Regions from separate parts of the Pseudomonas sp. COR18 genome, predicted to be linked through region 4. Evidence: predicted binding sites of a transcription regulator. Region 4 holds the regulator's gene; each other region holds the start of a gene.
The links. Region 4 encodes FliA, which starts transcription of late flagellar genes. Its sites were predicted from a motif close to CTAAAGTTTNNNNNNNNNNNGCCGNTAA; they were not measured.
Positions count from the first base shown of each region.

Region 1 (5,805 bases), 550 kb from region 4:
AGCACGCCGTCGACATGGGTCAGGCGCTTGAGAATCTCGAAGACCTGCTGCTGGGTCGGCAGGTCGAAATAGATCAGCAGGTTGCGGCAGAACACGAAGTCATAGACCTCGCCGGCCAGCAGCCCGGGTTCCAGCAGGTTGCCCGCGCGCAGCCGGACCTGCTCGCGAACCCGCTCACTAACCTGGTAGCCCTCCTCGAGCGCGGTGAAATGCCGCTCGCGAAAGCCGATGTCCTCGCCGCGAAACGAGTTTCTGCCATAAATGGCGCGCCTGGCGCGCTCGATCGACGCCGGGCTGACGTCGATCCCGTCGACCTTGAACTGGTGGGGTGCCAGCCCGGCATCGAGCAGTGCCATGGCGATCGAATAGGGCTCCTCGCCGGTGGAACACGGCAGGCTGAGGATCTTCAGCGCGCGCATGCCACGCAGTTGCTCCTGGCGCTCGGTGGCCAGGCGGGCCAGCGTCGCGAAGGATTCGGGATAGCGGAAAAACCAGGTTTCCGGGACGATCACCGCCTCGATCAGCGCCTGCTGTTCGTCGGCGCAGCCTTGCAGCCGGGCCCAGTACTGCTCGGGCGTGTCCATCTGCAACTGGGTGCAGCGCTGGCGTACGGCACGCTGAATGATCAGCGGTCCGACCGAAGCAACGTCCAGGCCGATCCGCTCCTTGAGAAAATCGAAGAATCGCTGGTCGGTGCTCATCACAGGCCCTCGGCGGATTCGGGAAACAGCAGGGCATGCACCTCTGGCCTGAGCAGTTCGTTGACGCGGATACGTTGCACCAGCCCCTGCCCGTCCTCCCGTACCGGTCCCAGGTAAGGCGCCTGGCGGTTGTCCAGGCCGTAGGGCTGGAAGTCGTTCGGGTTGCAACGCAGGGTATCAGTGGCCTGTTCGAGAATCAGCCCGAGCAGAGCACTGGCGGCATCCGGCTCAGGCCGGTAATGCACCAGCACCAGGCGCGTGCTGGTGCGGGCCACGGCGGGCTGGCCGAAGGTCATGGCACTGACATCGATCACCGGGACCATCGAGCCACGATGGGCGAATACGCCCGCGACCCAGTCCGGCGCATGGGCGATAGCCTTGAGCTGCAGGCGCGGCAGCACCTCTGCGATCTCCACAGCTTGCAGGGCATAGCGCTCGCTGCCGATGCGAAAGACCAGGAACAGGGTGTCCCGGGACTGCGCGCTGGCGACGCGCTTGGCCAGCAGTTCGCTCATCAGACTTTGAAACGCGAGACGCCGCTGCGCAGGCCGACCGCGACCTGGCTCAGCTCGTCGATGGCAAAACTGGCCTGGCGCAGGGACTCGACGGTCTGGCTGCTGGCATCACCCAACTGCACCAGCGCAAGGTTGATCTGCTCGGCGCCGGTGGCCTGCGCCTGCATGCCCTCGTTGACCATCAGCACCCGCGGCGCCAGGGCCTGTACCTGGTGAATGATCTGCGAGAGCTGCTCGCCGACCTGCTGCACTTCGAACATGCCGCGACGCACCTCCTCGGAGAACTTGTCCATGCCCATGACCCCGGCGGACACCGCCGACTGGATCTCGCGCACCATCTGTTCGATGTCGTAGGTGGCCACGGCGGTCTGGTCGGCCAGGCGACGCACCTCGGTGGCGACCACGGCGAAACCGCGGCCGTACTCCCCGGCCTTCTCCGCCTCGATGGCGGCGTTGAGCGAGAGCAGGTTGGTCTGGTCGGCGACCTTGACGATGGTCACCACCACCTGGTTGATGTTGCCGGCCTTTTCGTTGAGGATCGCCAGCTTGGAGTTCACAAGTTCGGCGGCCCCCATCACCGAATGCATGGTGTCCTCCATCCGGGCCAGGCCCTGCTGGCCGGAACCGGCGAGCACCGAGGCCTGGTCGGCGGCGGACGACACTTCGGTCATGGTGCGCACCAGATCACGGGAGGTCGCCGCAATTTCCCGCGAGGTCGCACCGATTTCAGTGGTGGTGGCGGCCGTCTCGGTGGCGGTGGCCTGCTGCTGCTTGGAAGTGGCGGCAATCTCGGTGACCGAAGTGGTCACCTGCACCGCCGAGCGCTGTGCCTGGGACACCAGGGCCGTCAGCTCGGTCATCATGTCGTTGAAACCGGTCTCCACCGAGCCGAACTCGTCCTTGCGCTCCAGGTTCAGGCGCTTGCTCATGTCGCCGGTACGCATGATCTCGAGAATTTCGACGATACGCTGCATCGGCGAGGTGATCGCGCGCATCAGCAACCAGCCGCACAGGCCTGCGGCGAACACCGCGAGCAACAGGGAAATGACCATGCTGATCTTCGCGGATGACACCGCGGAACTGATGGCATCGGTGGCCCGGTCGGCAACGTCCTTGTTCTGCAGGATGATGTCGTTGAGTTCCTTGCGCCCGTTCATCCAGGCCGGGGTCAGTTGCAGCTTGAACTGGCGGATCGCCTCATCGTTCTGCTTGCGCTGGTAGAGGTCGAGCACATTGGCCAGGGCCTTGGTGTAGTTCTCGTGCTCGCGCTTGAAGAGTTCGAAACGCGCCCGGTCGTCGCCGTCGAAGATGGTCTTCTGGTAATTCTCGATCTGCTCGAGCAGGCGACTGGTGAAGGCCTTGTACTGTTCCTGGTCGGCGGCGCTGATCACCCCGTCGCCGTTGAAGCCGAGCAACTGCTGGGTGAGCACGTAGCTCTCGACCCAGGAGCTGCGAATCATGGTGCTGTAGTAGACGCCGGGAATGGCATCGCTGCGCACACTCTCCTCACTGGACTCGATCGACAGCAACCGGGAATAAGCGGCAACGACCATCAACAACATGATCGCGATGATGACGGCAAAACTCGCGAGTATTCGTTGGCGCAGAGTCCAGTTCTTCACAATCAGTCCTCGGAAAGCATTCAAATGGAGGGCAGTATAGCCGAGCGTGTGCCATCATTTATGCACAGGCTATAACTGGGACTACAAATGTAGGGAATATAACTTACAGGAGATTTCTAATCCTTACCGGCTACTTGCCGACATCCCTACAAATCCCCCTGTGTGGTTGAAAGCGCAGTGTTGCCGTTCATGCGTTCCGTCAATTGGCCGTATCGATCATGAGAACTGCTTGATGCCCGTACTGCCCAGCCTGCGTAGCCGCCTTGCACTTGCCATCGCCCTGTTGGTGAGCATGCTGAGCTGGTTGCTGGGTTCGCTCATCGGGCACGATTCCAGTGTGCGGATGCGCGGTGAGATCGGCCAGGACCTGGCGGAAGCCGCCTACCAGATGTCCGACCGCCTGGACCGGGCCATGGCCAACCGCTTGCATCTGTTGAGTGTGATCAGCCACCTGAAGGTGCTGCAGCAGGCTTCCGACCTGGGAGAGATCCGCCAGTTGCTCGATCAGTTGCAGGGCGAATTCCCCGACATCGCCTGGCTCGGCCTGACCGATACCGCGGGTCGGGTGCGGGCCTCGACCGGGGGCATCCTGCAAGGCACCAGCATCAGCCAGCGCCCGGTGTTCCGCCGAGGCCTGGAGGGGGTGTTCATCGGGGATGTCCACGAGGCCGTGTTGCTCTCCAGACTCTTGCCCAACCCCAGCGGCGAACCCCTGAAGTTCGTCGACATCAGCCTGCCGGTGTTCAACGGCGCCAGCGGCGAAGCCCGGGAAAAGGTCGGGGTACTGGCCGCGCACCTCTCCTGGAACTGGGCCGAAAACCTGCGCCAGTCGTTGAAGGGGCCATTACAGGCACGGCGCAAGATCGAGTTCTTTGTCGTCGCCGCCGATCAGCGGATACTGCTCGGCCCCCGCGATGACATCGGCCAGCCGTTGCGCCTGCCGCTGCTCGACGGCTCGAACAAGCCACCGCGCTGGGCGGTCCAGCGCTGGCCGGATGGCCAGGAATACCTGACCGGCCTGGCGTCCAGTATCGGCCATGAAGCCTATGCCGGCCTGGGCTGGACCGTGGTCACCCGCCAGACCCTCGACGAGGCGTACGCCCCGGCCAAGGAGCTGCAGCGCGATATCCTGGTCTGGGGCGTTGCCCTGGCGGCGATCGTCGCCCTGATCGGCTGGTTGCTGGCCACCTGGTTCACCCGGCCGCTGAAAGCCATCGCCAATGCCGCCGATCGCCTGAGCATCGGTGAGACGATGGAGATTCCCGAGCTCAAGGGCACGCGGGAAATCGCCCAGTTGAGCCAGTCGATCCGTCACCTGGTGGACAGCCTGAGCAATCACCAGACGGCCCTCGGAGTCATGGAAAGCCTGGCGCACCATGATGCACTGACCGGCCTGCCCAACCGGGCGGCGCTGGAGAAATACCTGCCACGGGCGCAGCAGCGCAGCCAGTCGCAGAACAATTGCCTGGCACTGCTGTATCTGGACCTGGATGGATTCAAGCCGATCAACGACCAGTTCGGCCATGCCGGCGGCGATGAACTGCTGAGGGAGGTGGCCAGGCGGCTGCGCACCTGCCTGCGCGAGGGCGACATGGTCGCCCGACTCGGCGGCGATGAATTCCTGATGGTGCTGCAGGTGCCGCGCAACGATGCCTTGAACCAGGCCAGGGCGATCGCCAATCGGGTGCTCGCCAGCCTCGCGCACTCCATCATGCTGCACCAGGTGGCGGCGCAAATCGGTTGCAGCATCGGCGGCGCAATCTGGCCGCTCGATGACCCGGACCTCAGCGACGTCCTGGGGCTGGCGGACAAGGCCCTTTACCGGGCCAAGCATGCGGGCAAAGGGCAGGCCTGCTTCCATCAGGCCGAGGAACCGCTGCCCGGCCTCCAGTGACGCCTGCGATCACGCCGGGACGGCCTGGCGGACCTGCCGTTCCAGTTCCTGGCGTAGCCCCGGATCCAGCCGCAACTGGCGCGCCAGTTCGTCCAAGTAGGCCTTCTCCATGAAGTTCTCTTCGTCCACCATCAGCACACTGGCGATGTACATTTCCGCGGCCATCTCCGGCGTGCTCGCCGCCCGGGCGACCTGCGCCGGGTCCAGCGGCTTGTTCAGTTCGGCATGCAGCCATTGCTGCAACTCCCGGTCGCTGCCCAGCTTGACGAACTCACCTTCGATCAGTTCCCGCTCACGGGCATCGACATGCCCATCGGCCTTGGCAGCCGCCACCAGCGCCTGGAGAATGGCCTGGCTGTGCTGCTCGACCTGCACCGCCGGCAGGCGATCGAGGGTCTGCGGCTCTGCCGGCGATGCATTGGCCTGCTGGGCCTGCCAGTTGCCATAGGCCTTGTAGGCCAGGACGCCCAGCGCTGCCAGCCCGCCGTAGGTCAGGACCGTGCCACCGACCTTGCGCGCCTTCTTGCTGCCCAGCAGCAGGCCCATGGCCCCAGCCGCCAATGCGCCACCACCCGCCCCGGAAAGCAGGCTGCCCAGCCCCGCCGAACCGCCTTTGCCACTGCCGAGCAGGCTGCCCAGCGCGCCCTTGTCCGAGGCGCCGTCCGGCTTGCCTCGCCCCTGGTTCTGCAACAGTTCCTGACCGGACTTGAGCAACTGATCGAGCAATCCGCGAGTGTTCATCGACACGCTCCGCAAACGACGAATAGACCCACAGGGTAAAACGAGCTTTCAGACAGCGGTTGATCAGTGTGCTTCCAGATGTTGCACGTCCTTTTGCGCAAATCCTGACTCGGTGATCAGGCATTCGATTAAAAAGATATACACTGGCCCATCTCCATAAAAACAACTCACCGAAAAACCGGCAAGGGTAACGCCCCCATGATGACCCTGCGTCAGATCCGCCACTTCATCGCCGTGGCCGAAACCGGCTCGATCTCGGCCGCCGCCCAGGCCGTGTTCATTTCGCAGTCGACCCTGACCCTGGCGATCCAGCAACTGGAACAGGAAATCGG
Region 1 covers NZ_CP183808.1:1,274,623-1,280,427, forward strand. Annotated here, with positions in the region: gene ACM62G_RS05995 (CheR family methyltransferase) at 1-701, opposite strand, end outside; gene ACM62G_RS06000 (chemotaxis protein CheW) at 701-1,216, opposite strand; gene ACM62G_RS06005 (methyl-accepting chemotaxis protein) at 1,216-2,838, opposite strand; gene ACM62G_RS06010 (diguanylate cyclase domain-containing protein) at 3,071-4,732, shown strand; gene ACM62G_RS06015 (tellurite resistance TerB family protein) at 4,742-5,473, opposite strand; gene ACM62G_RS06020 (LysR family transcriptional regulator) at 5,672-5,805, shown strand, end outside.
Region 1: a site for FliA is predicted at 2,962-2,989, ahead of ACM62G_RS06005 (methyl-accepting chemotaxis protein). Genes of this name have one in related genera too.

Region 2 (5,805 bases), 3.3 Mb from region 4:
GAGTGGAACGGCGTCCTCGGGCTGGGGCGTGACTACGCCCTGATCCACGGTGAGCTGGGGCCACCGCGCCCCATGCCCACTCCGCCCATCAGGTGATCCTGACGCCCGAGGCGCCGGTCACCGCCTGGTACTGTGGCGCCGCCTGCGCCTGGCGCTTGAAAGGCGCGCTCTACGCGCGATTGAACAAACGACGCAATCGTCAGTCAGCAAGAACAGGGGTCAATTTAAGGGTGAATTAAGTTGCAACACTTAGGCTGACCCCACTGAAATCATCCAGACAAGGAATCCCCCGATGAAAGCCCTCTCGACCCTGCTGACCGCCTCCGCCCTGACTCTCGTTGCCGGCTTCGCTTCGGCCGATGTCCGTCCGGACCACATTCCCGGGCTGCTGAAATCCGGTGCGATCGCCGACTTCGACAAGCTCAACCAGGCCGCCCTGGCCAAGTACCCAGGCGCGACCATCACCGACACCGAACTGGACCATGGCACCAGTGGTGGCTATGTCTATGAAGTCGAACTCAAGGCCGCCGACGGCGTGAAGTGGGAAGTCAAACTCGACGCCAAGAGCGCCGCCGTCCTGCAGGAGAAGCGCGACAGCTGATCGTCCGCCCCGTGAATCACAAGCCGCGCGTTCCACCCGGAACGTGCGGCTTGTTCGTTTTCATCCTCCCATAACCCCGGGAGATGCTGTCCAAGCACTCAGGCGGTCGTGTTGACGGTACCGCCCGACGTACTGCTGCCGGACTCCTGCAGCGCCTGGGTCAAGGCCGCGGTGACGGTCTGGATCGAGGCGGAAATCGTCGCGACCTGAGCCGAAGCGGTGGCCACGGCAGTCGCCTTGGCTTCGTCGCTGTCGTTGCTGGCCTGGGCCTTCTGCAATTGCTGCTCCTGTTCCTGCAACTGCTTCTGCAACTCGGCCAGTTGCTTGCGCAGCGCCTTGACGGTATCGGACTCCGAACTGGAGCTGTCGCCGCTGCCCGCCGCGCCACCGCCAGCGGCCGCCTGGGTCCCAGCGGTCTTGGTGGTATCGGTGCTGCTGGCGGCGACGGTACCGGTCGTCGTACTGTCGTCGCTGCTGGCTGCCTGGGTGGCGGTACGGGTGGACTGGCTTGGGGTGATGGTGACCGAGGTGATGCTGACCATGGGAAATACCCTATCGAGGTGGTGATACCCCATCATCGACAGAAGACTGGCCGGTTTGAGACCTATCCTGTATCCCGTTGGTCAGCATCCCGATACACAACCGCGACGCCAGGATAAGGCTCAGGCCCCCAGCCTGGCCGTGACTTCGTTCAGTTGCCCCGAAAGACCGTGCAGGTTGGTGCTGGCCGCCTCGGTGCGCTTGACGTTGTCCAGGTTGGTGCTGGCAATCGCGGTGATCTCGGTGAGGTTGCGGGAAATATCCTCGGCCACCGACGTCTGTTCCTCGGCGGCCGTGGCAATCTGCCGGTTCATGTCACGGATGGCCTCGACGGCCGCGGTGATGCGCTCGAGCATCGCGCCGGCCTCGGTCACCTGCTCCACGCTTTCGTCGCTGCGGGCCTGGCCGCCCTCGATGGCCTGGGCCGCGTCCACCGCCCCGGTCTGCACCGACTGGATGATCTGGTTGATTTCCAGAATCGACGCGGCCGTGCGTTGGGCCAGGCTGCGAACTTCATCGGCCACCACCGCGAAACCACGTCCGGCCTCGCCGGCCCGTGCCGCTTCGATGGCCGCGTTGAGCGCCAGCAGGTTGGTCTGCTCGGCGATCCCGCGGATCACTTCAAGCACCTTGCCGATCCGCCCGCTGTCGCTTTCCAGCTGGCGAATGACCGTGGCGGTCGTGGAGATTTCCGTGCGCATGCGGGTGATGGTCTGGATGGTCGACTGCATCACCAGTTCGCCCTGCTGGGCCGAGCGGTCGGCTTCGTCGGCGGCGCCGGCCGCAGCGGCGGCGTGCCGGGCGACTTCCTGGGCCGTGGCGGACATCTCGGTCATCGCCGTCGCCACCTGGTCGGTCCGTTCGAACTGCTCATGGGTACCCGTAGCCATCAGGCCGGCAATCGCGTTCAGTTCGCCACTGGCACTGTCCAGGTTCGCGGTGCTGAGCTTGAGGCGATTGAACGTATCGGCGAGAAAGTCCCGCAGGGTATTGGCGGCAACGGCCAGACGCCCCAGCTCATCCTGGCGGTCGGCGGCCACGCGCTCGGCGAACCGGCCATGGCTCAGTTGCGCCACATAGTCGATCAGGCGGCGAATCGGTTCGACCAGGTTGCGATTGACCAGCCACAGGCTCAGCAGCGCGATCAGCAGACCTGACACCAGCATCACCACGATACCGCTCCAGACCGTGCGCCCGGCGGCCTCGCTGATGGCGGCCGACTGTGCATCGCCGGCCTTGCGCAACTGGCTGACCAGCACGCTCATCTGCTCGCTGGTGGCACGGTCCACGCCCTTGACCGCCTGATCGCCGGCACTCGGATCGGCGCCACTGGCAACGTAGGCATCACGGCCCTTCTGATAGGCGACACCAAGCTGGCGGTGCTCCTCGCGCAGCCTTTCGACCTGGGCCTTCAGGCTGCTGTCGATAGCCGGCTGCGCCGCCAGGCGGCCGAGAATCTCCTGCACATCACGCTGGCGATCCTCGAACTGGCGCCAGTACTGGTTCAGGTCCTGGGATTGCTTGCCGCGTAACAGGACGTTCTTCCACTCCTGCACCTGCTCCTTGAACCGCAGGTTGGCCTCGTCCACCAGTTGCGACGCGAGCAACGGCCCCCCGATCAGCTCCCGATAGTCGCGTATGCCGTTGGACAGGAAGTGGAAGCAGGTCAGTGCGATCAACAGCATCGCCAACAGGCTGCCGCTCAGTAGCGCGAGAATCTGGGCTCTCAAGGATTTCTGCAACATCGTGGATATCTCTGGACAGGGATTGGGCACTCCGATCAGGAGTGCGAACAGTCAAAACATCCCTGTCAGCGACATCGTGGCTTGTGGCCCAAAACGCCGCAGCCTACACCTTCGCCATCGGCGCACCGGCACGGCGCTTGAGTCGAGCCGACCACCGGTCATGGGCCGCGATTGTGCACGTCAATCCGTAACAAAAATGTCAAAACGCCCTGAGATGATGCGGCTCAAGCGAACCTGTAAAAAAATGTTTCGGGCGCTTCATTTCAGCGAGCCTCCATGAACCACAGCCTTGACCAAAGTCACCGCGATCCGGACCTGTTCGGCCTGCTTTACGGTTTTCGCTTTCGCGCCGGCGAGCGCGGCGAGGAAATCGACTCCGCCACCGCCCTGCGCTACCTGCAGAACCCCGAGGACGACGAAGCGTTTCTCTGGCTGCACCTGAACCTCGCCCACGCGGCCTGCGAACGCTGGATGACCACCCATCTGTCGCTGCCCGACGAGTTCTTCGAAGCCCTGCACGAAGGCTCACGCTCGACCCGCATCGAACATGTCGACAACGCCCTGCTGGCGGTGGTCAACGACGTGGTGTTCAACCTTGGCAGCATGACCTCCTCGGATGTCTCGACACTCTGGGTCTGCGCACGCAGCAAGCTGCTGATCAGCGCCCGCCTGCAGCCCCTGCACTCGGTCGACAAGCTGCGCTCCTCGGTCAAGGCCGGCGAACACTTCCGTTCGCCGCTGGAATTGCTGGTGCACCTGCTGCGCGACCAGGGTGAAGTGCTGACCCAGATCGTGCGCAAGACCACCCTCAGCGTCGACCAGATCGAGGACCAGTTGCTCGCCCAGCGCCTGACCATCAACCGCGCGGAGCTGGGTGCCATGCGCCGGGTGCTGGTGCGCCTGCAACGGCTGCTGGCCCTTGAGCCGGGCTCGCTGCTGCGGCTGCTCAACCGCCCGCCACAGTGGCTGCAGAAGGAGGACGTCAAGGAACTGCGCAAGTCCACCGAGGAGTTTTCGCTGATCCTCAGCGACCTCGAGGCCCTGGGCGAGCGGATCAAGTTGCTGCAGGAAGAGATCGCCGCCACCGTCAACGAACAGACCAACCGCAGCCTGTTCACCCTGACGGTGGTCACGGTGCTGGCGCTGCCGATCAACATCATCGCCGGTTTCTTCGGCATGAACGTCGGTGGCATCCCGCTGGCCGGCGACCCGGAAGGGTTCTGGATTCTGGTGGCGCTGGTGGCGACCTTCACCCTGCTGGCCGGACGCTGGGCGTTTCGCAAGCGCCAGGATTACTGAGCCCCCGGGTTCAGGGTGTACCCGCTCATCCTGGCGGCAGCCTGTCAGACCATCGGCCCGGTAAAATCCACGGATACTGATCTGTGGCAGCCTCTCTGTAACATTTAGCAATGATCATGACTGATACCCGTTCCCAAACAGGATTTCAGGCATGGCTACCCCTTCATTGACTGCTGCCTCCGCCAGCGACGGCAGGCCGCAGCTGGAAAGCAAACCCCACGTCTTCACCGCCGTCCTCTTCTTCGCGCTGCTGGCCGTCGGCCTGTTGTTCACCGCCTACAGCCTCGTGCATGACATGCACGAACTCGGCACCGTGGTCACCACCTGGACGCCCTTCCTGCTGCTCGGCGTCGCCCTGCTGATCGCCCTGGGCTTCGAATTCGTCAACGGGTTCCACGACACCGCCAACGCCGTGGCCACCGTGATCTACACCCACTCGCTGCCGCCGCACTTCGCCGTGGTCTGGTCCGGCTGCTTCAACTTCCTCGGCGTGCTGCTGTCCAGCGGTGCGGTGGCCTTCGGCATCATTGCCCTGCTGCCGGTGGAGCTGATCCTGCAAGTGGGTTCGTCCTCCGGCTTCGCGATGATCTTCGCCCTGCTGATCGCCGCCATCCTGTGGAACCTCGGTACCTGGTGGCTGGGCCTGCCGGCCTCGTCGTCCCATACCCTGATCGGCTCGATCATCGGCGTCGGCGTGGCCAACGCCCTGATGCATGGCCGCGACGGCACCAGTGGCGTGGACTGGAGCCAGGTGACCAAGATCGGCTACGCACTGCTGTTCTCCCCGCTCATCGGTTTCGCCCTGGCCGCCCTGCTGCTGGTGGCGCTGCGCCTGTTCGTGAAAAACCGCGCGCTGTACAAGGCGCCCAAGGGCAACGAGCCACCACCGTGGTGGATCCGTGGCCTGCTGATCCTGACCTGCACCGGCGTGTCCTTTGCCCATGGTTCCAACGACGGGCAGAAAGGCATGGGCCTGATCATGCTGATCCTGGTCGGTACCCTGCCGATGGCCTACGCGCTGAACCGCACCATGCCGGCCGAACAGGCCCTGCAGTTCGCCGCCGTGGCCGAAGTGACCCAGACCGCCCTGGTCAAGGCCGTCCCGCAACCCGCCCCGGCCGATCCGCGTCCGGTGCTCACCGAATACATCCGCACCCAACAGGTAAAGCCGGACCTGGTGCCGGCCCTGGCCGCCCTGACCGGCCGGATCGGTGAGGAGGTGAAAGGCTATGGCTCACTGGCCAAGGTACCCGCCGAGGCCATGGGCAACGTGCGCAACGACATGTACCTGAGTTCCGAAGCCATTCGCCTGATGGACAAGAACAAGGTCGGCAACTTCGACGCCGACACCCAGGGCAAGCTGCAACTGTTCAAGCAACAGATCGACGGCGCCACCCGCTTCATCCCGTTGTGGGTGAAGATCGCCGTGGCCATCGCCCTGGGCCTCGGCACCCTGGTCGGCTGGAAGCGGATCGTGGTCACCGTCGGCGAGAAGATCGGCAAGAGCCACCTGACCTACGCCCAGGGCGCCTCGGCGGAAATGGTCGCGATGCTGACCATCGGCGCGGCGGACATGTACGGCTTGCCGGTATCGACCACCCATGTGCTGTCCTCGGGGTG
Region 2 covers NZ_CP183808.1:4,054,592-4,060,396, reverse strand. Annotated here, with positions in the region: gene ACM62G_RS18735 (PepSY domain-containing protein) at 293-601, shown strand; gene ACM62G_RS18730 (hypothetical protein) at 700-1,143, opposite strand; gene ACM62G_RS18725 (methyl-accepting chemotaxis protein) at 1,264-2,886, opposite strand; gene ACM62G_RS18720 (transporter) at 3,163-4,185, shown strand; partial or broken gene ACM62G_RS18715 (inorganic phosphate transporter) at 4,337-5,805, shown strand, end outside.
Region 2: a site for FliA is predicted at 3,001-3,028, ahead of ACM62G_RS18725 (methyl-accepting chemotaxis protein). Genes of this name have one in related genera too.

Region 3 (5,805 bases), 3.2 Mb from region 4:
AATGTTAACGAGAATGATTGTCAAAGTGGTTTGGGCGGGCATTTCGGCGATTCGAATACCGTCTGACGAATGGCGTGCGGGCCATAGGGGGACGGCTTTGCAAAAACCGTTTAGGAGCGTCAAAAAACGCGGTGTATGATGGTGGGTTCCAAGGACACGAGGTCGTCGCGTCATAGGCTTGTCGCTTAAAGGGGGCATCCTTGCACCGACCTCGTTCTGAACGTGACTATCACCAGGAGATATCCAATGAGCGTACTCGTAGGCAAACCAGCCCCCGACTTCACCGTGCCGGCCGTACTGGGCAATGGCGAAATCGTCGACAGCTTCACCCTGTCCTCGGCCATCAAGGGCAAATACGGCCTGGTGTTCTTCTACCCGCTGGACTTCACCTTCGTCTGCCCATCCGAGCTGATCGCCCTGGACCACCGCATGGCGGACTTCCAGGCGCGTAACGTCGAAGTGGTTGCCGTGTCCATCGACTCGCACTTCACCCACAACGCCTGGCGCAACACCGCCATCAACGACGGCGGCATCGGCAAGGTCAAGTACACCATGGCTGCCGACCTGAAGCACGAAATCGCCCAGGCCTACGACGTCGAGTCCGAAGGCGGCGTGGCTTTCCGTGGCGCCTTCCTGATCGACGACAAGGGCATCGTCCGCTCGCAGATCGTCAACGACCTGCCACTGGGCCGTAACATGGAAGAGCTGATCCGTCTGGTCGACGCCCTGCAGTTCCACGAAGAGCACGGCGAAGTCTGCCCAGCCAACTGGAAAAAAGGCGACAAGGGCATGAACGCCTCGCCAGAAGGCGTTGCCGCCTACCTGACCGAGAACGCCGGCAAGCTGTAAGCCGCCGCTTCACGGACAAAAAAACCGGCCTCAGGGCCGGTTTTTTCATGGGCGCGTTTCGTTCGGGCGGGATCAGTCGTTGAAGTCTTCCCAGCCGCCCATTTCCTTCCAGCGGTTGACGATGCCGCAGAACAGCTCGGCGGTCTTCTCGGTGTCGTAGCGGGCCGAGTGGGCCTCGCGACCATCGAAATCGATACCGGCGGCCTGGCAGGCCTTGGCCAGTACGGTCTGGCCGTAGGCGAGGCCGGCCAGGCTGGCGGTGTCGAAGCTGGAGAACGGGTGAAACGGGTTGCGCTTCATGTCCAGGCGCGCCACCGCGGCGTTGAGGAAGCCGAGGTCGAAGCTGCTGTTGTGGCCGACCAGGATCGCCCGCTTGCAACCGTTGGCCTTGAGTGCCTTGCGTACGCCGCGGAAGATGTCGGTCAGCGCGGTTTCCTCGCTGACCGCCATGCGCAGCGGGTGATCGAGCTTGATCCCGGTGAACTCCAGGGCCGCCGCCTCGATGTTGGCACCTTCGAACGGCTCGACCCGGAAGAAGTAGGTGTGCTCGGGGAACACGAAGCCATCTTCGTCCATGCCGATGGTGGTCGCGGCGATTTCCAGCAGGGCGTCGGTGGCGGCGTTGAAGCCACCGGTCTCTACGTCGACGACCACTGGCAGGTAGCCGCGAAAGCGTGCGGCCATCGGGTGGCGGGGGCCACCTGAAGCACCGTTGCCCTCCAGTTCGTCGTCGAAATGATCATCACTCACAGGGTTTCCTCCAGCAGGCGCCAGCGCAGTTTTTCACCGGCGCGCAGCGGGATCACGGACAGCTCGCCAAACGGCAGGCTGGCGGGGGCGGTCCACTCTTCGCGAACCAGGGTGATGCGCTCGCTGTTCGGCGCCAGGCCGTAGAAGCGCGGGCCGTGCAGGCTGGCAAACCCTTCGAGCTTGTCCAGGGCATTACGCTGCTCGAACGCCTCGGCATACAGCTCGATGGCCGCATAGGCGGTGTAGCAACCGGCGCAGCCGCAGGCGGCTTCCTTGGCGTGCTGGGCGTGGGGCGCCGAGTCGGTGCCGAGGAAGAACTTCTCGCTGCCGCTGGTGGCGGCGTCGAGCAGGGCCGACTGGTGCGTATTGCGCTTGAGGATCGGCAGGCAGTAGTAATGCGGCCGAATGCCACCCACCAGCATGTGGTTGCGGTTGTACAGCAGGTGGTGGGCGGTGATGGTCGCGCCGACGTTGCCCGACGCCGCGTTGACGAACTGGACCGCGTCGGCCGTGGTGATGTGCTCGAACACCACCTTCAACGTCGGGAAGCGCTCGACCACACGACTCATGTGCTCGTCGATGAATTGTTTCTCGCGGTCGAACACGTCGACCTCGCTACGGGTCACTTCACCGTGCACCAGCAGCGGCATGCCGACTTCGGCCATGGCCTCCAGGACGGGGAAGATCTTGTCCACGCTGGTCACGCCGGAGTCCGAGTTGGTGGTCGCGCCAGCCGGGTACAGCTTGGCCGCGTAGACGAAACCACTGGCCTTGGCGGCGCGGATCTGCTCGGGTTGGGTGCGGTCGGTGAGGTAGAGCACCATCAGCGGCTCGAAACGGCTGCCGGCTGGCCGCGCCGCGAGAATGCGCTGGCGATAGGCGTCGGCTTCGTCGGCATCGCGCACCGGTGGCACCAGGTTTGGCATGATGATGGCGCGACCAAAGGTGCGCGCAACATCCGCAACAGTGTGGGGTAACGCAGCACCATCGCGAAGATGGATATGCCAGTCGTCGGGACGCAGCAGGGTCAGGCGGTCGGACATTGGGGATTCCAGGCGGGTCGAACTCAGGGGAATGCTACCGGAAAAGACTCTCTCAGGCACTCGCTATCAAGTTTTGCCGGATGCAACCGATATCCCGAAGGTATGGCGTAGAACCGGTACGTCAGTCTCACAGCCGTAGAACCATTGGAGCCTCCCGTGCGCCAGCGTTATTTAGCCCTGCTCAGTATGTTTGCCAGCCTGCCGGCCATGGCGTTGACTTTCCAGACCCGTCTGGAAAGCATCGAATGGAAGGTGGAAGGGGACAAATTCGAGTGTCGGCTGACTCAGCCGATCACCGACTTCGGTGCCGGCGAGTTCGTGCGACGCGCGGGCGAGCAGGCGATTTTCCGGCTCAAGTCCAATAACCACCTGTTCGGCGGCGGTTCGGCGACCCTGCTGGCCGCGGCGGCGCCCTGGCAGCCCGGGCGCGGCGACATCAACCTGGGCTCGGTGAAAATCGGCAATGGCGATGTGCTGTTCAACAGTTCCCAGGGCCAGGCCGGCGGCCTGTTCCATGGGCTGCTCGAAGGCCGTAGCCCGTTGGTCCGTCACTATTCCCGTGAGGGCGGGGTTTCCGAGGTGCGCCTGTTGCCGGTGAAGTTCAACCAGGCCTACAGCGACTTCCAGAGCTGTACCGCCAAGCTGCTGCCGAAGAATTTCGAGCAGATCAAGCAGGCCGAGGTCGGTTTTCCGGATGGCGGCATCGAGCTCAACGCCCAGGCCAAGGCCCAATTGCAGGTGATGCTGGACTTCATGAAGGCCGATCCGACCGTCAATCACATCGAGCTCGACGGCCATTCGGACAACAGCGGCAACCGCCTGACCAACCGCGACCTGTCACGTCGACGTGCGCTGGCGGTGATGGATTTCTTCAAGGCGGCCGGTATTCCGGAGTCGCAGATCGTCATGCGTTTCCATGGCGAGCGTTACCCGCTGGTGCCCAACACCAATCCCGCCAACCGGGCGAAGAACCGTCGGGTCAACATCCACCTTGAACGTGCCCCGGAGGCTCCCGCCGCACCCGCTCCCGCCGCGGCAGCGCCCGCTGCGCCGACGCCCGAGAAGCCAGCCGAAAAGCCGGCACCGACCGCAGCGGCTGGCAGTGCGGCGAAAACTTCCTGAAACGGCTGTTCTCGTCGCGCTCCCGACAGTATCTGTCGCATTGACATCCTTGGCTGTCGCGCCTCTGTAAAACCACGAACCGGGTCGGTAGAATCGGGCCTTTCCGTACAACCCCCCGTGGAGTGATGGCATGGCCGACGTAAAAAAGGTCGTTCTCGCGTATTCCGGCGGCCTGGACACTTCGGTGATCCTCAAGTGGCTGCAAGATACTTATAACTGTGAAGTGGTGACCTTCACCGCTGACCTGGGTCAGGGCGAAGAGGTCGAGCCGGCTCGTGCCAAGGCGCAGGCCATGGGCGTCAAAGAGATCTATATCGACGACCTGCGCGAAGAGTTCGTACGCGATTTCGTCTTCCCGATGTTCCGTGCCAACACCGTCTACGAAGGCGAGTACCTGCTGGGTACTTCCATCGCGCGTCCGCTGATCGCCAAGCGCCTGATCGAAATCGCCAACGAAACCGGCGCCGACGCCATTTCCCACGGAGCCACCGGCAAGGGTAACGACCAGGTGCGTTTCGAGCTGGGCGCCTACGCGCTCAAGCCGGGTGTGAAAGTGATCGCTCCGTGGCGCGAATGGGACCTGCTGTCCCGTGAGAAACTGATGGATTACGCTGAAAAGCACGCCATCCCGATCGAACGTCATGGCAAGAAGAAATCGCCGTACTCGATGGATGCCAACCTGCTGCACATCTCCTATGAAGGCGGCGTGCTGGAAGACACCTGGACCGAGCACGAAGAAGACATGTGGCGTTGGACCGTCTCCCCGGAGAACGCTCCCGACAAGCCGCAGTATCTGGAACTGACCTACCGCAACGGCGACATCGTTGCGCTGGATGGCGTCGAAATGACCCCGGCCACCGTGCTGGCGACCCTGAACCGTATCGGTGGCGCACACGGTATCGGTCGTCTCGACATCGTCGAGAACCGCTACGTGGGCATGAAGTCCCGCGGCTGCTACGAAACCCCTGGCGGTACCATCATGCTGCGCGCGCACCGGGCGATCGAGTCGATCACCCTGGACCGCGAAGTCGCTCACCTCAAGGATGAGCTGATGGCCAAGTACGCCAGCCTGATCTACACCGGCTACTGGTGGAGCCCTGAGCGTCTGATGCTGCAACAGATGATCGACGCTTCGCAGGTTCACGTGAACGGCGTGGTTCGCCTGAAGCTGTACAAGGGCAACGTGATCGTGACCGGCCGCAAGTCCGACGAGTCGTTGTTCGATGCCAACATCGCAACCTTCGAGGAAGATGGCGGCGCCTACAACCAGGCCGATGCTGCCGGCTTCATCAAGCTCAACGCGTTGCGCATGCGCATTGCCGCGAACAAGGGCCGCAAGCTGTTCTGATCCAGTGCCTGCCTGAAAAGAACCCGGCCATGCAGGCCGGGTTTTTTTTGCGTCGTGAACAGTAGGCGGAGTGCGCCTCGGGGGCATCTTCTCGTTCGGCCTGCTGGTTGAGGTATGCGGCGGGAGAGATAAGGCTGATCTGGCGCGAACAGGCGGTGCCAGGGGTCAATCCGGGTGCTCCTCCCGTTGATGGTGGAGCCCGAAGCGGTAGTTCTTCGCCAGTTCCCACACCTGGCGCACACTCAACTCCAGCGTCTGGGCAATCTCCTGGGCGGTGTATCCCAATGCCGCGTAGTGCATGGCATGGCCGGCGATCACGTCATCATCCTGCAGGTCGCCAACGTCCGGCTGGGGATGGCGGTACCTCCTGGCAGCCGCCAACGGGCGTCGCTGGGCGATTTTCAGCCCCTGATCCCGGGCCATTCTTTTTATTTCTTCCTTGTTCATCTTCAACGAATATTGCAAGGCATAAATGCCTGCGCCCTTCGTTATCAGGTCTTTCAGAAGTTCAACTTTCTTTGTGTAGTCCTCCTCTGTTTCAGTGGTTTTTTCCGAACAGCCTGCTGCTGTTCGATTGTTGGTGGGTGACTCTTTTTTTGCGCTGGTATCTATCGTTCCACCGCTTTTGATGAACTCGCTGATGGCCAGTTCCAGTTCGTGAGGTTTACAGGGAGTGTTCTCTTTGTTTATTTT
Region 3 covers NZ_CP183808.1:3,915,420-3,921,224, forward strand. Annotated here, with positions in the region: gene ACM62G_RS18035 (peroxiredoxin) at 247-849, shown strand; gene rnt (ribonuclease T) at 922-1,599, opposite strand; gene pyrC (dihydroorotase) at 1,596-2,642, opposite strand; gene ACM62G_RS18050 (flagellar protein MotY) at 2,799-3,764, shown strand; gene ACM62G_RS18055 (argininosuccinate synthase) at 3,895-5,112, shown strand; gene ACM62G_RS18060 (hypothetical protein) at 5,278-5,805, opposite strand, start outside.
Region 3: a site for FliA is predicted at 2,708-2,735, ahead of ACM62G_RS18050 (flagellar protein MotY). Genes of this name have one in related genera too.

Region 4 (5,805 bases):
ACGAGTTGCGCAAGACCCAGTCGCGGATCGTCACCGCCCAGGCCGAACTGAGCCTGCGCAGCGAAGGTGAAAGCGATGCAGGCACCAACCGCCAGTTGTTCGCCGGCCTGCCGCTGACCGCGGCGGAACCGCTGATCGAACCGACCTTCGACGAGCCACGCCGTCCGGCTCCGGCCCCGGCTGCAGCGGCCCCGGCGGTGGACCAGCGGGTTTTCGAGTCGATGCGCTCGGAGCTCAACGGCCTGCGTGAACTGCTGGAAGTCCAGCTCGGCTCGCTGGCCTGGAACCAGTTGCAGGGGCGCCAGCCGGAGCAGGCCAACCTGTGGCGGCGCCTGCAGCGCATCGGCCTGTCCGGGCCGCTGTCGCGCGACCTGCTGGCACTGATCACCGACATCCAGGACCCACGCCAGGCCTGGCGCATGCTGCTGGCGCACCTGGCACGCATGATCGTCACGCCCGAGATCGAACCGCTGGAAGAGGGCGGGGTGATCGCCATGGTCGGCCCGGCCGGCATGGGCAAGACCACGACCCTGGCCAAGCTGGCCGCACGCTACGTACTCAAGTACGGCGCACAGAATATCGCGCTGGTAAGCATGGACAGCTTCCGCATTGGCGCCCAGGAGCAGCTCAAGACGCTGGGGCGGATTCTCAATGTCTCCGTGACCCATGTCGACCCCGGCCAGTCCCTGGCCCAGGCCCTCGATCCGCTGCTGCGCAAGCGCGTGGTGCTGATCGACACCGCCGGCCTGCAGGCCAGCGACCCGGCCTTGCGCATGCAGCTGGAAAGCCTGGCCGGTCGCGGGATCAAGGCGAAGAACTATCTGGTCCTGGCCACCACCAGCCAGAAGCAGGTGCTCACCGCCGCCTACCATAGCTACAAGCGCTGTGGCCTGGCCGGTTGCATCCTGACCAAACTGGACGAGACGGCAAGCCTCGGCGAAGTGCTGAGCCTGGCCATCAGCCATGAACTGCCGGTGGCCTATCTGACCGATGGCCCGCGGATCCCGGACGATCTGCATCTGCCACGCCGTCACCAGCTGGTGAGCCGTGCGGTGAGTGTGCAGATGCAGGAAGAACCCAGCGAAGAGGCCATGGCCGATATGTTCGCTGACATCTACCACAGCCCCTCCAAACGAGTGGGGTGAGGTAACCATGAAGACGTTGCAACGCATCTACATCGATGGTCTGCCAGGCATTAGTCTCCCTCGGGAGCGCGCAGCCAGTTATGTGGCCTTCCGTCTACGCAAGACAAGGTAAGAAGAGAACATGGGTAGCATGCATCCCGTACAGGTGATTGCGGTGACCGGCGGCAAGGGTGGCGTCGGGAAGACTAACGTGTCAGTGAACTTGTCCCTGGCGCTGGCTGAGCTTGGCCGGCGTGTCATGCTGCTGGATGCCGACCTGGGCCTGGCGAATGTCGACGTTCTGCTGGGGCTGACCCCGAAACGGACCCTGGCCGATGTGATCGAGGGCCGCTGCGAGTTGCGCGATGTGCTGCTGCAGGGGCCAGGCGGGATCCGTATCGTGCCGGCGGCCTCCGGTACCCAGAGCATGGTCAATCTCAATCCGGCCCAGCATGCCGGCCTGATCCAGGCGTTCAGCGATATCGGCGACAATCTCGACGTGCTGGTGATCGACACCGCTGCGGGTATTGGTGACTCGGTGGTCAGTTTTGTCCGCGCGGCCCAGGAAGTGCTGCTGGTGGTCTGCGACGAGCCGACCTCGATCACCGACGCCTATGCGCTGATCAAGCTGCTCAATCGCGACTACGGCATGAATCGTTTCCGGGTGCTGGCCAACATGGCCCAGAGCCCGCAGGAAGGGCGCAACCTGTTCGCCAAGTTGACCAAGGTCACGGACCGCTTCCTTGACGTGGCCCTACAATACGTCGGCGCCGTTCCCTACGACGAATGCGTTCGCAAGGCCGTGCAGAAGCAGCGTGCGGTCTACGAAGCCTTCCCACGTTCGAAATGTGCCCTGGCGTTCAAGGCCATCGCGCAGAAGGTCGACACCTGGCCGTTGCCCGCCAACCCGCGGGGGCACCTGGAGTTCTTCGTCGAACGTCTGGTACTTCAAACGAGTGCGGGACCGGTGCTATGACTGCAAGTGGCTATCGCATGTATTCCAAGTCTTCGCGTGACAGCCAGTATGAATTGATCGAGCGATACGCGCCGCTGGTCAAGCGCATCGCCTATCACCTGCTGGCACGGCTGCCGGCCAGTGTTCAGGTCGAGGACCTGATCCAGGCCGGGATGATCGGCCTGCTCGAGGTTTCGACCAAGTACGACTCGGGCAAGGGCGCGAGTTTCGAGACCTATGCCGGTATCCGCATTCGTGGCGCGATGCTCGACGAGGTGCGCAAGGGCGACTGGGCACCCCGTTCGGTACACCGCAACACCCGCATGGTCAGTGACGCAATCCGCGCAATTGAAGCGAAAACCGGTCGCGACGCTAAAGATCATGAAGTTGCAGCCGAACTCCAGTTGAGTCTCGATGATTATTACGGGATTTTGAATGATACCTTGGGCAGCCGCCTGTTCAGTTTCGACGACCTGTTGCAGGACGGCGAACATGAAGGGTTGCATGAGGATGGCGCGAGTGCTCATCTCGAACCGTCGCGCGATCTGGAGGATGAACGCTTCCAGGCCGCACTGGCGGACGCGATCGCCAATTTGCCGGAGCGTGAGCGGCTGGTGTTGTCGCTGTACTACGACGAGGAGCTGAACCTCAAGGAAATCGGTGAGGTCCTGGGGGTCAGCGAATCACGGGTCAGCCAGTTGCATAGCCAGTGCGCAGCCCGTTTGCGGGGGCGTTTGGGAGAGTGGCGAGCGCGTTGACGGGGCAGTGTGTGGGGACACTGCGAACGAGACCGATGCAGCGTGTGACGGTGTATCGGCGGCTCGGCCGGTTGTGGTTTCCATGCAGTAGGGTACAGAGCCTTGTCGAGTGTTGTGCCGAATTGATTTAACAGCGCGTCCAGGTGCTGAAACGCGTTTAAGACTGCTTGGAGGTCGAATTGAACAAGAACATGAAAATCCTCATTGTTGATGACTTTTCAACGATGCGGCGGATCATCAAGAACCTGTTGCGTGATCTCGGGTTCACCAACACTGTCGAGGCCGATGACGGTACTACCGCCATTCCGGTGCTGAACAGTGGCAGCATCGACTTTCTGGTCACCGACTGGAACATGCCCGGCATGACCGGCATCGATCTGCTGCGCCACGTGCGTGCCGACGAGAAGCTCAAGCACCTGCCGGTCCTGATGGTAACGGCCGAGGCCAAGCGCGAGCAGATCATCGAGGCCGCACAGGCCGGTGTGAACGGCTATGTGGTCAAACCGTTCACGGCCCAGGCGTTGAAAGAGAAGATCGAGAAGATCTTCGAACGCATCGGTTGATGAAGTCCGCCACGGGGGCGCTATGGAGCACTACGAATCCTCTCTGGGCGATTTTGAATCGACCCTGAAAAAACATGCTCGTGAGCTGGTCGACAGCCTTGAAAAAGGCCGCTTCGGCGACGCCGTGCAAATGATCCATGAGCTGAACCAGGCCCGTGACCGCGGCTTGTATCTGGAAGTCGGCAAGCTGACCCGCGAGCTGCACAGTGCGATCGTCAATTTCCAGATCGATCCCACCATGCCGCAAGCCGAGGAGGTCTCGCAGATCACCGATGCCACCGAGCGCCTGTCCTATGTGGTCAGGCTGACCGAGGCTGCGGCCAACCGCACCATGGATCTGGTGGAGAGCGCGACCCCGCGGATCAATGGCCTGAATGACGAGGCCAAGGCGCTGAGCGCCGACTGGGGGCGGTTCATGCGGCGCGAGGTCGGTGCCGAGGAATTCCGTGCGTTGGCCCGCCGGGTCGACAGTTTTCTGACGCGCAGCGAGCAGGAAACCCAGGCGGTTTCGAGCGAACTCAACGACATCCTGCTGGCCCAGGATTATCAGGATCTGACCGGCCAGGTGATCAAGCGTGTCACGCAGATGGTCACCGAGGTCGAGAGCAACCTGCTCAAGCTGGTGCTGATGGCCAGCCATGTGGATCGCTTTGCCGGCATCGAGCATGACCGTGAAGCGATCCTTGCGCAAAAAGATCCACAAAAACAAATGGCAAAGGGTGAAGGTCCGCAGATTCATGCCGATAAACGTGAAGACGTTGTGTCCGGCCAGGACGATGTCGACGATTTGCTTTCCAGCCTTGGATTCTAGGAGCACCCATACACATGAGCTTCGGCGCCGATGAAGAGATCCTTCAGGATTTCCTGGTTGAGGCCGGCGAGATTCTTGAGCAACTGTCCGAACAACTGGTCGAGCTGGAAAGCCGGCCGGACGATGCGGACCTGCTCAATGCCATCTTTCGCGGTTTTCACACTGTAAAAGGGGGCGCCGGCTTCCTCCAGCTCAACGAGCTGGTGGAGTGCTGTCACATCGCCGAGAACGTGTTCGACATCCTGCGCAAGGGTGAGCGTCGCGTCGACGCCGAGCTGATGGACGTGGTCCTGGAAGCGCTCGATGCGGTCAACGGCATGTTCGGCCAGGTGCGCGAGCGCAGCCCGATCACTCCAGCGACCCCGGAACTGCTGGCGGCCCTGTCGCGCCTGGCGGAACCCGCCGGTGCCGAACCGGCGCCGGAGCCCGTGGCCGAGGTCGCGGCAGCCGAGCCGGAACCGGTGGCCGAACCGGTCGCCGAAAGCCCGTCCGGCGACATCACCGACAATGAATTCGAACAGTTGCTCGACTCCCTCGACGGTGGCAAGGCCGATGCGCCACAAGCCGCCAGCGAAGGCGAGGCCGAGAGCGACGAAATCACCGATGCCGAGTTCGAGTCCCTGCTCGATCAGTTGCATGGCAAGGGCCAGTTCGCGCCCGACGCCGTGGCGGCTTCGGCCCAGGCACCGACCGCCGAGGCGGCCGGTGAGCAGCCTGACAGCGGCGACATTACCGACGACGAATTCGAAGCCCTGCTCGATCAGTTGCATGGCAAGGGCACGTTCAAGGTCGAGGGGATCGACACCGCCGCGGCAGCGGCCCAGGCCGCGGAAGTGACCGGTGCGTCCGGCAGCGACCTGATCACCGATCAGGAGTTCGAGTCCCTGCTCGACGAACTGCACGGCAAGGGCAAGTTCACCGATGTGGCAGCCAGTGCCGCCGCGCCGGCCGTCGCCAAGCCGGCCGCCGTCTCTGCACCGGCCGCTGCCTCGGCCACTTCCGCCCCGGCCGCCAAGGCTCCGGCGGCAGCGGCTGCGGCCTCACCGGCGCCAGCGGCGAAAGCGGCACCCGCCCCGGCTGCCGCCGCAGCGGCCCCGGCTCCGGCCCGTGCCCCGGCACCAGCCGCCGCGGGCGCAGGCGACAAGCCGGCTGCCAGTGAAGCGGAAACCACGGTGCGGGTCGACACCGCGCGCCTGGACGAGATCATGAACATGGTCGGCGAGCTGGTGCTGGTGCGTAACCGCCTGGTGCGCCTGGGGCTCAACAGCGGCGACGAGGCCATGTCCAAGGCGGTGTCCAACCTCGATGTGGTGACCGCCGACCTGCAGACCGCAGTGATGAAGACCCGCATGCAGCCGATCAAGAAAGTCTTCGGCCGCTTCCCGCGCCTGGTCCGTGACCTGGCCCGGCAGTTGAAGAAAGAGATCAACCTGGAACTGGTGGGTGAGGAAACCGACCTCGACAAGAACCTCGTCGAGGCACTGGCCGACCCGCTGGTCCACCTGGTGCGCAACTCGGTCGACCACGGTATCGAAGAGCCGGCCGACCGCGAAGCGATGGGCAAGCCGCGCAGTGGCCGGGTGGTGCTTTCGGC
Region 4 covers NZ_CP183808.1:722,198-728,002, reverse strand. Annotated here, with positions in the region: gene flhF (flagellar biosynthesis protein FlhF) at 1-1,145, shown strand, start outside; gene fleN (flagellar synthesis regulator FleN) at 1,267-2,100, shown strand; gene fliA (RNA polymerase sigma factor FliA) at 2,097-2,837, shown strand; gene ACM62G_RS03295 (chemotaxis response regulator CheY) at 3,029-3,400, shown strand; gene ACM62G_RS03290 (protein phosphatase CheZ) at 3,423-4,211, shown strand; gene ACM62G_RS03285 (chemotaxis protein CheA) at 4,226-5,805, shown strand, end outside.